One region of the Streptomyces sp. SJL17-4 genome, then DNA from elsewhere that is predicted to be linked to it. Evidence: riboswitches for the same ligand, from Rfam matches in the RefSeq annotation. Region 1 holds a riboswitch; each other region holds the start of a gene.

Evidence for each region. A riboswitch is a leader RNA that binds a small molecule or an ion and turns the genes downstream of it on or off. The one in region 1 is predicted to bind cyclic di-AMP.
Region 2: another riboswitch for cyclic di-AMP. It lies ahead of N5875_RS06305 (LysM peptidoglycan-binding domain-containing M23 family metallopeptidase); the one in region 1 lies ahead of N5875_RS00795 (LysM peptidoglycan-binding domain-containing protein).
Region 3: another riboswitch for cyclic di-AMP. It lies ahead of N5875_RS23460 (transglycosylase family protein); the one in region 1 lies ahead of N5875_RS00795 (LysM peptidoglycan-binding domain-containing protein).

What each region holds. Positions count from the first base shown of each region.
Region 1 covers NZ_CP104578.1:176,166-180,010, forward strand. The annotation lists gene N5875_RS00785 (phospholipase C, phosphocholine-specific) at 1-1,210, shown strand, start outside; gene N5875_RS00790 (hypothetical protein) at 1,307-1,909, opposite strand; cyclic di-AMP (ydaO/yuaA leader) riboswitch at 2,252-2,435, shown strand; gene N5875_RS00795 (LysM peptidoglycan-binding domain-containing protein) at 2,441-3,316, shown strand; gene N5875_RS00800 (alpha/beta family hydrolase) at 3,310-3,845, opposite strand, start outside.
Region 2 covers NZ_CP104578.1:1,418,905-1,422,749, reverse strand. The annotation lists gene N5875_RS06315 (DUF6126 family protein) at 27-182, shown strand; gene N5875_RS06310 (tyrosine-protein phosphatase) at 207-1,028, opposite strand; cyclic di-AMP (ydaO/yuaA leader) riboswitch at 1,417-1,577, shown strand; gene N5875_RS06305 (LysM peptidoglycan-binding domain-containing M23 family metallopeptidase) at 1,582-2,595, shown strand; gene N5875_RS06300 (SGNH/GDSL hydrolase family protein) at 2,765-3,559, shown strand; gene N5875_RS06295 (STM4011 family radical SAM protein) at 3,546-3,845, opposite strand, start outside.
Region 3 covers NZ_CP104578.1:5,202,715-5,206,559, forward strand. The annotation lists gene N5875_RS23450 (cytochrome P450) at 1-507, shown strand, start outside; gene N5875_RS23455 (transglycosylase family protein) at 658-1,782, shown strand; cyclic di-AMP (ydaO/yuaA leader) riboswitch at 2,041-2,214, shown strand; gene N5875_RS23460 (transglycosylase family protein) at 2,218-2,946, shown strand; gene eno (phosphopyruvate hydratase) at 3,258-3,845, shown strand, end outside.

The sequences.
Region 1 (3,845 bases):
CCGCGCCGATGTGGTCGCGGGCACGCTGCCCCAGGTGTCGTGGGTGGTCGCGAGCGAGGCGTTCTCGGAGCACCCCTACGCACCGCCCGGGGACGGCGCGCACTTCGTCGATCTCGTCTACCGGGCGCTCGCCGCCGACCCCGAGGTGTTCGACTCGACCGTGCTGTTCCTCAACTACGACGAGAACGACGGCTTCTTCGACCACGTGCCGCCACCCGTCGCTCCCCCGGGCACCCCCGGCGAGTACCTCGACGGCGTACCGATCGGCCTCGGCTTCCGCGTCCCCATGATTGTCATGTCCCCGTGGACCCGGGGTGGCTGGGTGAGCTCGGAGGTCTTCGACCACACCTCGGTCCTGCGTTTCATGGAGAGCTGGACGACGGCCCTCGGCACCCCGGCCACCTGCCCCCACATCAGCGCCTGGCGACGGAAGGTGACGGGCGATCTGACCGGCGTCTTCGACTTCGCCCACCCGGTGTACGGCGTACCGGCCGGCCTCCCCTCCACGGCGAAGGTCATCGGCCAGGCGACCTGCGGTCCGCTGCCGAACCCGGCCCCGCAGAACAACGCCCAGCCCGCGCAGGAGTCCGGCACCCGGCCGGCCCGCGCGCTGCCGTACCAGGTGAACGGCAATCTCGACCGCTTCGAGTTCGGAGCCGCGGGCAAGATCCTCGCCTGGTTCTCGATGGCGAACCAGGGCGCCGAGGCCAAGCGCGCGGCCCATTTCTCGATCCACCCGCACCAGCACCGCGACACGGCCGCCTGGCAGTACACCGTCGACGCGGGCGGCACGGCCACCGACTACTTCAACATCGGCCTGGGATCGGGGTCCGGCAAGTACGACATCTCGATGATGGGCCCCAACCGCTTCCTGCGCCGGTTCATCGGGGACGCCTCCAAGGCCGGCAAGGCCGTCGAGGTGACATCCAGGTTCGCGACCGAGCCGGGGACGGGGCGGACGGCCCTGTGGTTCAGGATGAGCAACACCTCGGCCGGGCCGGTGACGTTCACGATCCGCTCGAACGCCTACCGCACGGACGGCCCCTGGACCTACACGGTCCCGGCCGGCTCCACTCGGGAGGACTTCTTCAACGCGGTCGCCTACAACAACGGCTGGTACGACTTCACGATCCTGGCCGACATCGACGGGACCTGGTCGCGCCGGTACACCGGTCACATCGAGACCGGAGCGCCGAGCATCACCGGCTGAGTACGCCGTCCGGGTGCGGGGCGGTGGCCGCTTCGCCGCCGTCGCGCACCCGCCTCCCACCCGCCCCACACCCGCCCCGCGCCCGCGGAGAGTCCGTCAGCGCCCGGCGTGCGCCGCGCGGTGGATCGTGGCGTCGAGGAGGGCCACCGCGTCGGCGGCCGTACGGCCCGGGGCCCGGTTCCACGGCCCGATCAGCTCATGCCACCCCCGCGACCGGAGCTCGGCCATGATCCAGGCGGCCGCCTCGTTCATCGTCGTCGCGCTGCCGTAGCCGAGACGGTGCGCGGCGAGCAGCGCGCCGCAGACACACCGGGCCCCGCGCACGTCGCGCAGCTTGTACGGCGCGTTCTGCCAGCCCCACTCCGTCAGCACCAGGCGCGCGTACCCGAGGTGGACCGAGGGGCGCAGCTCGGGCTGGCCGATGCGACGCCAGGCGTGCAGCCGGTCGGGCAGGACGGCTCCGATCCGGCCGGGAAGCCGGCGCTCGGCGGGAAGGGAAGGCGGCAACGCGTCGAGCGCGTCGGCGACGAGCCGCTCCACCGGCAGGGTGAGCAGCTCACGCCAGCCCTCCACAGCGGGTGCGGGCGCCGGCGGCGCGGTCCAGTCCGTGACGATCCGCTGCCAGGTGGCGCTCTCGTAGAGGGCGGCGGCCTCACGGTCGAGGGTCTCGGGGTCGAGCAGGGAGGCGGAGGGCGACATCCGGGCGGCTCCTCGGTCGGGGTGGCTCCATCTTTCATGACGAATGTCGGTTTTGCGACCTATGCCCTTGAGTGCCCGCGCGGTCGAACAGTCCCTTATCGCCCACTTCTCCATTAATAGAATTACCACCCCTATTCGGACATTGAGCACCTGGTGACGCGACTCACGTTCCCGGGGATTCCCCGGTGATCGGAATCCGTGCAGGCCGTGCGGGACAAGGAAGTTCGATGCGCAGGAGTCGAGGTCGATCTTGAATTCCATGAATTCGGTGATCCTTTCACCGACCCCTGGACTCAGATCCTCTTGTTCTCCGCCGCATTACTGGCCTACGGTCACCTCCATTCGAGCGGATCGCCGAATCCTGCCACCGCTCGAAATACCTCCCTTTCACCCGACGGCAGGAGCGGGGGACCCACGAATACGCCGGCCCGGATTCCGGAACGGCTCGGGGTGAAGCCGCGTGCGCGCGGCCGGACATCTCCAGTCCGAACCCGACAGCTCACCCCGAAGGCGCCGGAGAGGAATCTCGTCATGCCTGCTCACGGTAAGCACCGCCGCCCCCGCCGCCGCCCCGTCTCCCGTGGACTCGCGCTGGTCGGCACGGGCGGAGCCGCCCTCACCCTCCCGCTGATCGCCCCGGCCGTGGCCGGCGCCGCGCCTGTTTCCGGAGCCCCGGAAATCGCCGCCAAGAACATCACCGCCCCCGCGGCCCCGGTCGCCGCGAAGGCCGCCGCCAAGGCACCCGCCGCCCCGGCCGCCGCACGCACCTACACGGTCGTCAGTGGTGACTCGCTTTCCCTGATCGCCCAGAAGAAGGGAATTCAGGGCGGCTGGAAGGGCCTTTACCGCGCCAACCGGAGCGCCGTGGGTGACAACCCGTCACTTATTCATCCGGGTCTTGAACTGACGCTTCGTCGGGATTCCGTGAAGGCCGCCCCCACGCAGGCGAAGAAGACCGCCACGGCCGAACGGGCGAACCGCTCCGAGCGCCGGAGCGCCACCCCGGCCACCGGCACCGGCGCCTCGGCCGCCGCTCCCGCCGCCGCCGCTCCGGTCCAGGCCGCGCCCGCCGCCGCCACCCAGTACGCGAACAACCTCGACGGCTGGATCCGCGAGTCGCTGGACATCATGGCCCAGCGCGGCATCCCCGGCTCGTACGAGGGGATCCACCGCAACATCATGCGGGAGTCCTCCGGCAACCCCCAGGCCATCAACCTCTGGGACTCCAACGCCGTGGCCGGCACCCCCTCCAAGGGCCTGCTCCAGGTCATCGAGCCGACCTTCCTCGCCTATCACGTGCCCGGCACGTCGATGGACCTGTTCGACCCGGTCGCCAACATCACGGCCGCCTGCAACTACGCGGCCGACCGCTACGGCTCCATCGACAACGTCAACGGCGCCTACTGATCCCGGAAGTGCCCGGTGAACCAGGAGGTGGCGAGCTCCGCCACCTCCTCCAGGGCGCCCGGCTCCTCGAAGAGGTGCGTGGCGCCCTCCACGACCTCCAGCCGGCTCTCGCAGCGCAGCAGCGCCTCGGCCCGCCGGTTGAGGTCCAGGACCAGCGCGTCCCTGCCCCCGACCACGAGGAGCGTCGGGGCCTTGACCCGCGCCAGGTGGTCGGCCGCGAGGTCCGGCCGGCCACCGCGTGAGACGACGGCGGCCACGGCGGACTCCAGGTCGCCCGCAGCCCACAGCGCGGCGGCCGCTCCCGTACTGGCCCCGAAGTAGCCCAGCGGGAGGCCTTCGCTCTCCGGACGCTCGGCGAGCCACTCCGTGGCGCGGGCGAGCCTGTCGGCGAGCAGCGGGGTGTCGAAGACCTGCGCCCGGTCGACCGCCTCGGCCTCGGTGAGCAGGTCGAACAGGAGCGTTCCGAGTCCCGCCCGGTTGAGCGCGGCCGCGACCGCCCGATTGCGGGGGCTGTGCCGACTGCTCCCGC
Region 2 (3,845 bases), 1.2 Mb from region 1:
ACTTCCTTCGACAGAAAAGGACCGAGATGTCCGAGAAGGCACGACCTGTCACCGGCGAAGAGCGAGGCGAGGGCAAGTTCCCCAAGGGGCTCGTCCTGCGCCTCTTCGCCTATCTGATCGCCGGGCACCTCTTCGCCGGCTTCCTCTACCTGCTGTTCATGCTGGGCGGCCAGAACCAGTAGGCCCCGGTAACCGGTAGGCCCTGGTCACGCCTCCGTGAGCAGCCGCTCGCGGAGGCGCTCGCGGGTCTCCGGGGACAGCTTCAGGCCCTCGGTGAGGTAGGTGTCCACCGAGCCCCAGGTCGCCTCGATCGTCTCGAAGGCGCCCCGCAGGTACTCCACCCGCGCGTCGAACAGCGGGCTCAGCAGCTCCATCACCTCGGGCGACATCGCGTCCGGGGCGGTGGAGCTGCGGCGTACCTTGTAGCGGCGGTGCGGGTCGTTCGACTTCACGTAGTCGGCCTCGATCGCCTCCCGCTCGACCCCGACGGCCAGCAGGGTGATCGCGATGGAGAGCCCCGCGCGGTCCTTGCCGGCCGCACAGTGCATCAGGGCGGGGAGGCTGTCCTCGGCCAGCGAGTGCAGGATCCGGCTGTGCTCCATGGTCCGCTCGACCACCATCTTCCGGTACGAGTCGGACATTCGGGCTGCGGCCTTGCCGTCGCCGAGGATGTCCCGCAGCTGCTCGATGTCGCCGTCGCGGACCAGCTTCCAGAACTCCTTTCCGTCGGCCGGGTCGTTGAGGGGTATGTTCACGTTCCGTACGCCCGGCAGTTCGACGTCCGGGCCCTCGATCTTCCGGTCGGCGAGGTTCCGGAAGTCGAAGACGGTGTGCAGTCCGAGCGAGTCGAGGAAGGTGACGTCCTCCTCGGTGGCGTGGGCGAGGTGGCCGCTACGGAAGAGGCGGCCGGGATGCACGGCGCGCCCGTCCGTCGTCGGCAGGCCGCCCACATCCCGGAAGTTGCGGACCTCGGCCAGCTCGGGTTCGTTCGCTTCGATGGGCGGGACCTGCGGCAGCTGCTGCGTCACGGATGCTCCTGATGGTCGACGTTCGGGTGCCCGACGCGAGATCGGTTCCAGGGGCAATCATCCAGGTGGGGCTGTGATGGCGCACCCCCCTGGACGGGAATGGGTGATCTGTCCGAATTGAGGCGTTGCGTATAACGCGCCCTGTTTACAGGTGAGATGAGTCTCGGCGCGTGAGCAGGGTCATAGAAGTGACGGATCGTGGCCGGACGCCCGAAGCAAATGCCCTGCGCAAAAAGGAAATCGAGGGTCCGTCATCCACGGAGGGTGACCGGAATTCCGGGTGAAAGGCCGTACGGGGAAAGCCGGGAGAAATCCGTGGCTTGTTCGTGCCGACCCCGCTCGTCTAGCGTCACCGTCAATCCGGTCGGACCGCCGAATCCTGCCACCGTCCGGAATTCCACCCATCCCATGCGTGGCAGGAGCGGGGGACCCAAGGAAGTACGCCGGTCCCGCGACGCAGGACGGCTCGGGGTGAAGTCGCGCGAGAGCGTGACCGGACATCTCCAGTCCGAACCCGACAGCTCACCTCGTAGGCGCCGGAGAGGAATTCGCCATGCCCGCGAAGGGTAAGCACCGCCGCATCAAGTCCAACCGCCTCACCCGCGGAATCGCCGCCGCCGGTACGGGAGGCGCCGTTGTCGCCCTCCCGCTCCTCGGTGCCACCGGTGCCCACGCCGCCGAGCAGGCCGCCCCGGCCGCTCCCGGCCAGGCCGTCACCGCCGCCGCCCAGGTGAAGGCCCCCGCCGTCGCCAAGGCCGCGCCCACCGCCACGAAGGCCGCGCCGAAGACGTACTCCGTCGTGCGGGGCGACTACCTGTCGAAGATCGCCGCCGAGCACGACCTCACCGGTGGCTGGCAGAAGCTGTACGCCGACAACCGTCAGGTCGTCGGCGAGGACCCCTCGCTCATCCTGCCGGGCATGAAGCTCACCCTCGGCGCCAAGAGCACCGCCAAGGCCGCACCGAAGAGCGCCGCGCCCAAGGCCGCCGCCCCCAAGAGCCCGGCGAAGGCCTCTGCGGAGAGCTCCTCGAAGAACGGCGACAGCACGCGTGCCTCCCGGAGCAGCGAGCGCGCCGCCGCTCCGGCCGCGAGCACGCAGTCGTCGGGCTCGTCGGCTTCGCAGTCGTCGGGGGCCTCCGCCTCCGGCGCCTCGACCTCCGCCTCCGGCTGGGTCGCCCCGGTCAGCGGCGGCTTCTCCACCCCGTACCGCGCCTCGGGCTCCATGTGGTCCTCCGGCTACCACACCGGTGTCGACTTCATCGCCTCCTCCGGCACCGCCGTCCGCGCCGTCGGCGCCGGCACGGTCGTCTCCGCCGGCTGGAGCGGCGCCTACGGCAACGAGGTCGTCATCCAGCACGCCGACGGCAACTACTCGCAGTACGCCCACCTCTCCTCCCTCTCCGTCTCGACCGGCCAGACGGTCTCCGGCGGTCAGCAGATCGGCCTCTCCGGCTCGACCGGCAACTCCACCGGCCCGCACCTGCACTTCGAGATCCGCACCTCGCCGAGCTACGGCTCCGACGTCGACCCGCTGGCCTACCTCCGTCAGCACGGCGTCTCCGTCTGACGGAGCGTCCCCCGCTGACACGAGCAGCTCCCCGAAGGCCCGGCACCCACGTGCCGGGCCTTCGGCCTATTCCGGCTTGGCAAATTCTTTATCGGTGGCATATGTCACCCGGCGTCAACCCCTCCTTACGGTCGCGTAAGTCACATCCGAAGGGGAAGGATGTGCACCCGTGGCAGACGATTCGAGATCAAGAGACAAGAACGCATTCGGGTCGTACGCGGCGATCGGTGACAGCTTCACCGAGGGCGTCGGAGACCCCGGGCCCGACGGGACGTACGTCGGCTGGGCGGACCGCTTCGCGGTGCTGCTCGCCGACCAGCTGCCGGAGCACGACGCCTTCCGCTACGCCAACCTGGCGGTACGCGGGCGCCTCCTCGACCAGATCGTGGCGGAACAGGTCCCCCGGGCGAAGGAACTCGCCCCCGACCTGGTGACCTTCTGCGCCGGCGGGAACGACATCATCCGCCCCGGCACGGACCCCGACGACGTCGCCGAGCGCTTCGAGCGCGCCGTCGCCGGACTGACCTCCGCCGTCGGCACCGTCATGGTGACCACCGGCTTCGACACCCGCGACGTGATCCTCCTCAAGCACCTGCGCGGCAAGATCGCCACGTACAACGGGCACGTCCGGGCCATCGCCGACCGCTACGGCTGCCCGGTCCTCGACCTGTGGTCGCTGAAGTCCGTACAGGACCGGCGCGCCTGGGACGACGACCGGCTGCACCTGTCGCCCGACGGCCACACCCGGGTGGCCCTGCGCGCCGCGCAGGTCCTCGGCCTGCCGGTGCCGGCCGACCCGGACCAGGCGTGGCCGCCGGTACCCCCGCGCGGCCCGCTCGAGGTGCGCCGCGACGACATCCACTGGGCCAAGGAGTACCTCGTGCCCTGGATCGGGCGCCGGCTGCGCGGCGAGAGCTCCGGCGACCACGTCGAGGCGAAGCGCCCCGACCTCATGCCCCTGTAGTTCCGGGGACCGTCCGCGGGTGCGCGTCGGCGGGGATCCGCTCCAGGACCCCGCCGGCGAACACGTCGTACAACGGCAGCGTCTCCAGATGGACGTAGCCGATGTGACAGTCGCAGACGGCGAGGGGGCAGGCGCGGGGGCGGAGGGCGGCGCGGTACGAGCCGTCGTACAGGTTCCCCAGCTCGGCCTTGACGAAGTGGCAGCGCCGTACCGTCCCCTCGCCGTCCACCGAGATCACCGACTCCCCGGTCCGGCACGGGAGCCCCGCCGAGCGGTGCGGGCGACG
Region 3 (3,845 bases), 5.0 Mb from region 1:
CAGCTCCTGCGCCACCCCGAGCAGCGCGAGCTGCTCCAGGCGTCGATCGCGGCGGGGGAGACCGGGCTCCTGGAGACCGGGATCGAGGAGCTGCTGCGGTACGACGGGCCGGTGGAGATGGCCACCTGGCGGTACGCGACCGAGCCGCTGACCCTCGGCGGGCAGGACATCCCGGCGGGCGACCCCGTGCTCGTGGTGCTCGCCGCCGCCGACCGGGACCCGGAGCGGTTCGACGGGCCGGACACCCTGGACCTGGCCCGGCGCGACAACCAGCACCTCGGGTACGGGCACGGCATCCACTACTGCCTGGGAGCGCCGCTCGCGCGGCTGGAGGGGCAGACCGCGCTCGCCACCCTGCTGACGCGGCTGCCGGACCTGCGACTTGCCGCCGATCCGGAGGAACTGCGGTGGCGCGGAGGGCTCATCATGCGCGGATTGCGCACGCTTCCGGTGGAGTTCTCCCCTTCCGTACGACTCCCACAAAGTGACGAGCCGTCAGAACTGTGATCTTCGCGTGATCGCGGGTGCATCGACTTGTGATGAGCGTTCGAATACGGCTACCTTCCCCGTCAGCTCGGTTCGTCAACGTGGTTGAGTAATTCGGCCATGTGCGGCAACTGGGCTCGCCCTCCTAGTCGTCACGCGAAAGGCGCTCCTATGCGTTCCGGGAACGGACGTCACCGTCGCCCCCGTCAGGCCCCCGCAATCGTCGTCGCCGCGGGTGTGACCGGCTCCGCCATGGCGCTGCCGCTGCTCGCCACCGGGTCCGCCTCCGCGGCCGACGCAGCCACCTGGGACCGGGTCGCCGAATGCGAGTCCGGCGGCCAGTGGAGCGCCAACTTCGGCAACGGCATGTACGGCGGGCTCCAGTTCACCCAGGACAGCTGGGAGCGGAACGGTGGCCTGACGTACGCGCCCAGCCCCGATCTGGCCAGTCGCGCCCAGCAGATCGCGGTGGCCGAGAAGGCCCTTGCCAAGGGCTCCAACGAGTGGGCCACCTGCGCGCCGATCGCCGGCCTGACGAACGACGGCACGTCGCCGGGCGTGGACCCCGGTCCCGCGAGCGTCCCCAAGGCCCCCACGGGGCCGGTTCCCGAGTCGAACTGGACCACGGGTCTGCCCGGGACCTCCGAGGAGACCTCGGAGGCCGCCGAGGGGGCGAAGGGGTCCGAGGACGCGAAGAAGGGCACGGGGACGGCTTCGCCGACCGCGCCCGCCACGCCCGTCTCGCCGACCGCTCCCGTCACGCCGACCACCCCGGCGAGCCCCTCCGTGTCGACCGACCCGAGCCACCCGACCGTGCCCACCACTCCGGGCACGCCCGATACATCCCTTACGCCGGGTACGCCGGGTACGCCCGGCACCCCTGACGCGCCGGGGGCCACCGAGCCCGGTGCGCCGACGGATGACGTGTCGTCGGCCACTCCCGGAACCGGGAAGCACCGGGGTGACGCCGCGCCGGAGGAAACCGGCAACCCGGACAGTTCCGCTGAATCGGGTAGACATGCTTCATCGGACAACAACCTGACCGAAAAGCCCCCGAAGGCGGCGCCGGCTGACGCTTCGAAGGAAACGGACGCAACTGACAGTCAGGGCAACTCGGGCTCCTATCTCGTGCAGCCGGGCGACAATCTGTCCGACATTGCACAGGAGAACGAACTCCCCGGGGGCTGGACCGCCCTCTACGACGCCAACCGGCAGACCGTGGGCCTCGATCCGGACTTCATCCTCCCTGGTCAGGCTCTCGACCTGACGAACGGTTCGACCGCGTCGGCGGAGTGATTCGGGGGCGTATGTCCGGTTCTGGGCAAGTGAGACATGGGTCTCTTCGCCCCAACTGGCGTGTCACGCCCGCAAACTTTGCTCCCGTCACCTCTCACCTGCACAAACACCCCCCATCGGAAGGCAAGTAGGGGCGTTATTTCCGCAATACGCCTCTTTGAACTTCCGGTGGGTCTGTGTCTACGGTCGTCACCGCTCGCCACCGCGGGCCCCGTCGACCGAAACGCCGAATCCTGCCGTCGGCCGATGGGAACAGTCGTCGCGCAAGCGCCGAAGGCAGGAGTGGGGGACCCAAGGTAAGTGCCGGCCCCGGCCGTTGAGACAGACGGCCGACGATCGGCTTGGGGTGAAGCCGCGTGCTAGGACACGCGGCCGGGCAACTTTCCGGCCCGAACCCGACAGCTCACCTCACAGGCGTCGGTGAGGAGAATCTCCATGCTGTTTTCCGGCAAGGGCAAACACCGCCGTCCCTCCAAGGCCACCCAGGTCGCCACGCTCGTCGGCGTCACCGGTGTCGCCGTGGCCGCCCCGCTGATGACCGCGGGCACCGCCTCGGCCGCCACGGCCTCCGAGTGGGACCGCGTCGCCCAGTGCGAGTCCGGCGGCAACTGGTCGATCAACACGGGCAACGGCTACTACGGCGGCCTGCAGTTCTCGGCCTCCACCTGGGCCGCGTACGGCGGCACCGCCTACGCCTCGACCGCCAACCAGGCGTCGAAGTCCCAGCAGATAGCCATCGCCGAGAAGGTCCTCGCGGGCCAGGGCAAGGGCGCCTGGCCGTCCTGTGGCGTGGGCCTCTCCGGCGCCTCGTACGACGGTGGCGCCACCGAGAGCGCGCCGCAGCAGAGCACCCAGCAGCAGCCGCAGCAGGAGCGGAAGGCCGAGCAGCCGACCACCCGCAGCGAGCAGCGCCAGGCCCCGAAGAAGGCCACGCAGCAGCAGGCCGCTCCGCAGGCCGCCGCGAAGAAGACCGTCACCACCCCGACCGGCAAGAAGGTCAAGAAGGGTGACGGCGAGTACAAGGTCGTGACCGGCGACACCCTCAGCAAGATCGCCCAGGCGCACGGCGTCAAGGGCGGCTGGGCCGAGCTCTTCGAGCTGAACGACGACGTCGTCGACAACGCCGACCTCATCTACCCGGGCCAGCAGCTTCACCTGAAGTGAGCCCGGCGGCCCGCGTGAGTCCGGCGGCTCACGCGGACCCTCCGACCCTCCCGCGGTGACCACCCCGGCCCGACGCGTCTCTCCCCCGTGCGCGTCGGGCCGGGGTTCCCCCGTTTCAGGAGGACTCCGTGGTTACCGACTGGTAGATCTGGGGTCCTTCGTCCCGAGATGCATGCCCTCGGGTCCTTTTTCGTCCCAGCGGGCGGGCGCCCGGCTGGCCGGAGCCCCCGAGCCGGTTAGGCTCTTGTCGCAAGGCCAAGCGACCCTGCACCGACCTTGCGTCACATCCAGCGTCACATCCCAAAAAGGAGATGCTCGTGCCGTCCATCGACGTCGTCGTAGCCCGGGAAATCCTGGACTCCCGAGGCAACCCCACGGTCGAGGTCGAGGTCGGCCTCGACGACGGCAGCACCGGTCGTGCTGCTGTTCCGTCCGGCGCCTCCACCGGTGCGTTCGAGGCCATCGAGCTTCGCGACGGTGACCCGAACCGCTACCTGGGCAAGGGTGTCGAGAAGGCCGTCCTCGCCGTCATCGAGCAGATCGGCCCGGAGCTCGTCGGCTACGACGCCACCGAGCAGCGCCTGATCGACCAGGCCATGTTCGACCTGGACGCCACCGAGAACAAGGGCTCCCTCGGCGCCAACGCCATCCTCGGCGTCTCCCTCGCCGTCGCGCACGCCGCGTCCGAGGCCTCGGACCTCCCGCTCTTCCGCTACCTCGGCGGCCCGAACGCGCACCTGCTGCCCGTTCCGATGATGAACATCCTCAACGGTGGGTCGCACGCCGACTCCAACGTGGACATCCAGGAGTTCATGATCGCCCCGATCGGCGCGGAGTCCTTCTCCGAGGCCCTCCGCTGGGGCGCCGAGATCTACCACACCCTCAAGGCCGTGCTGAAG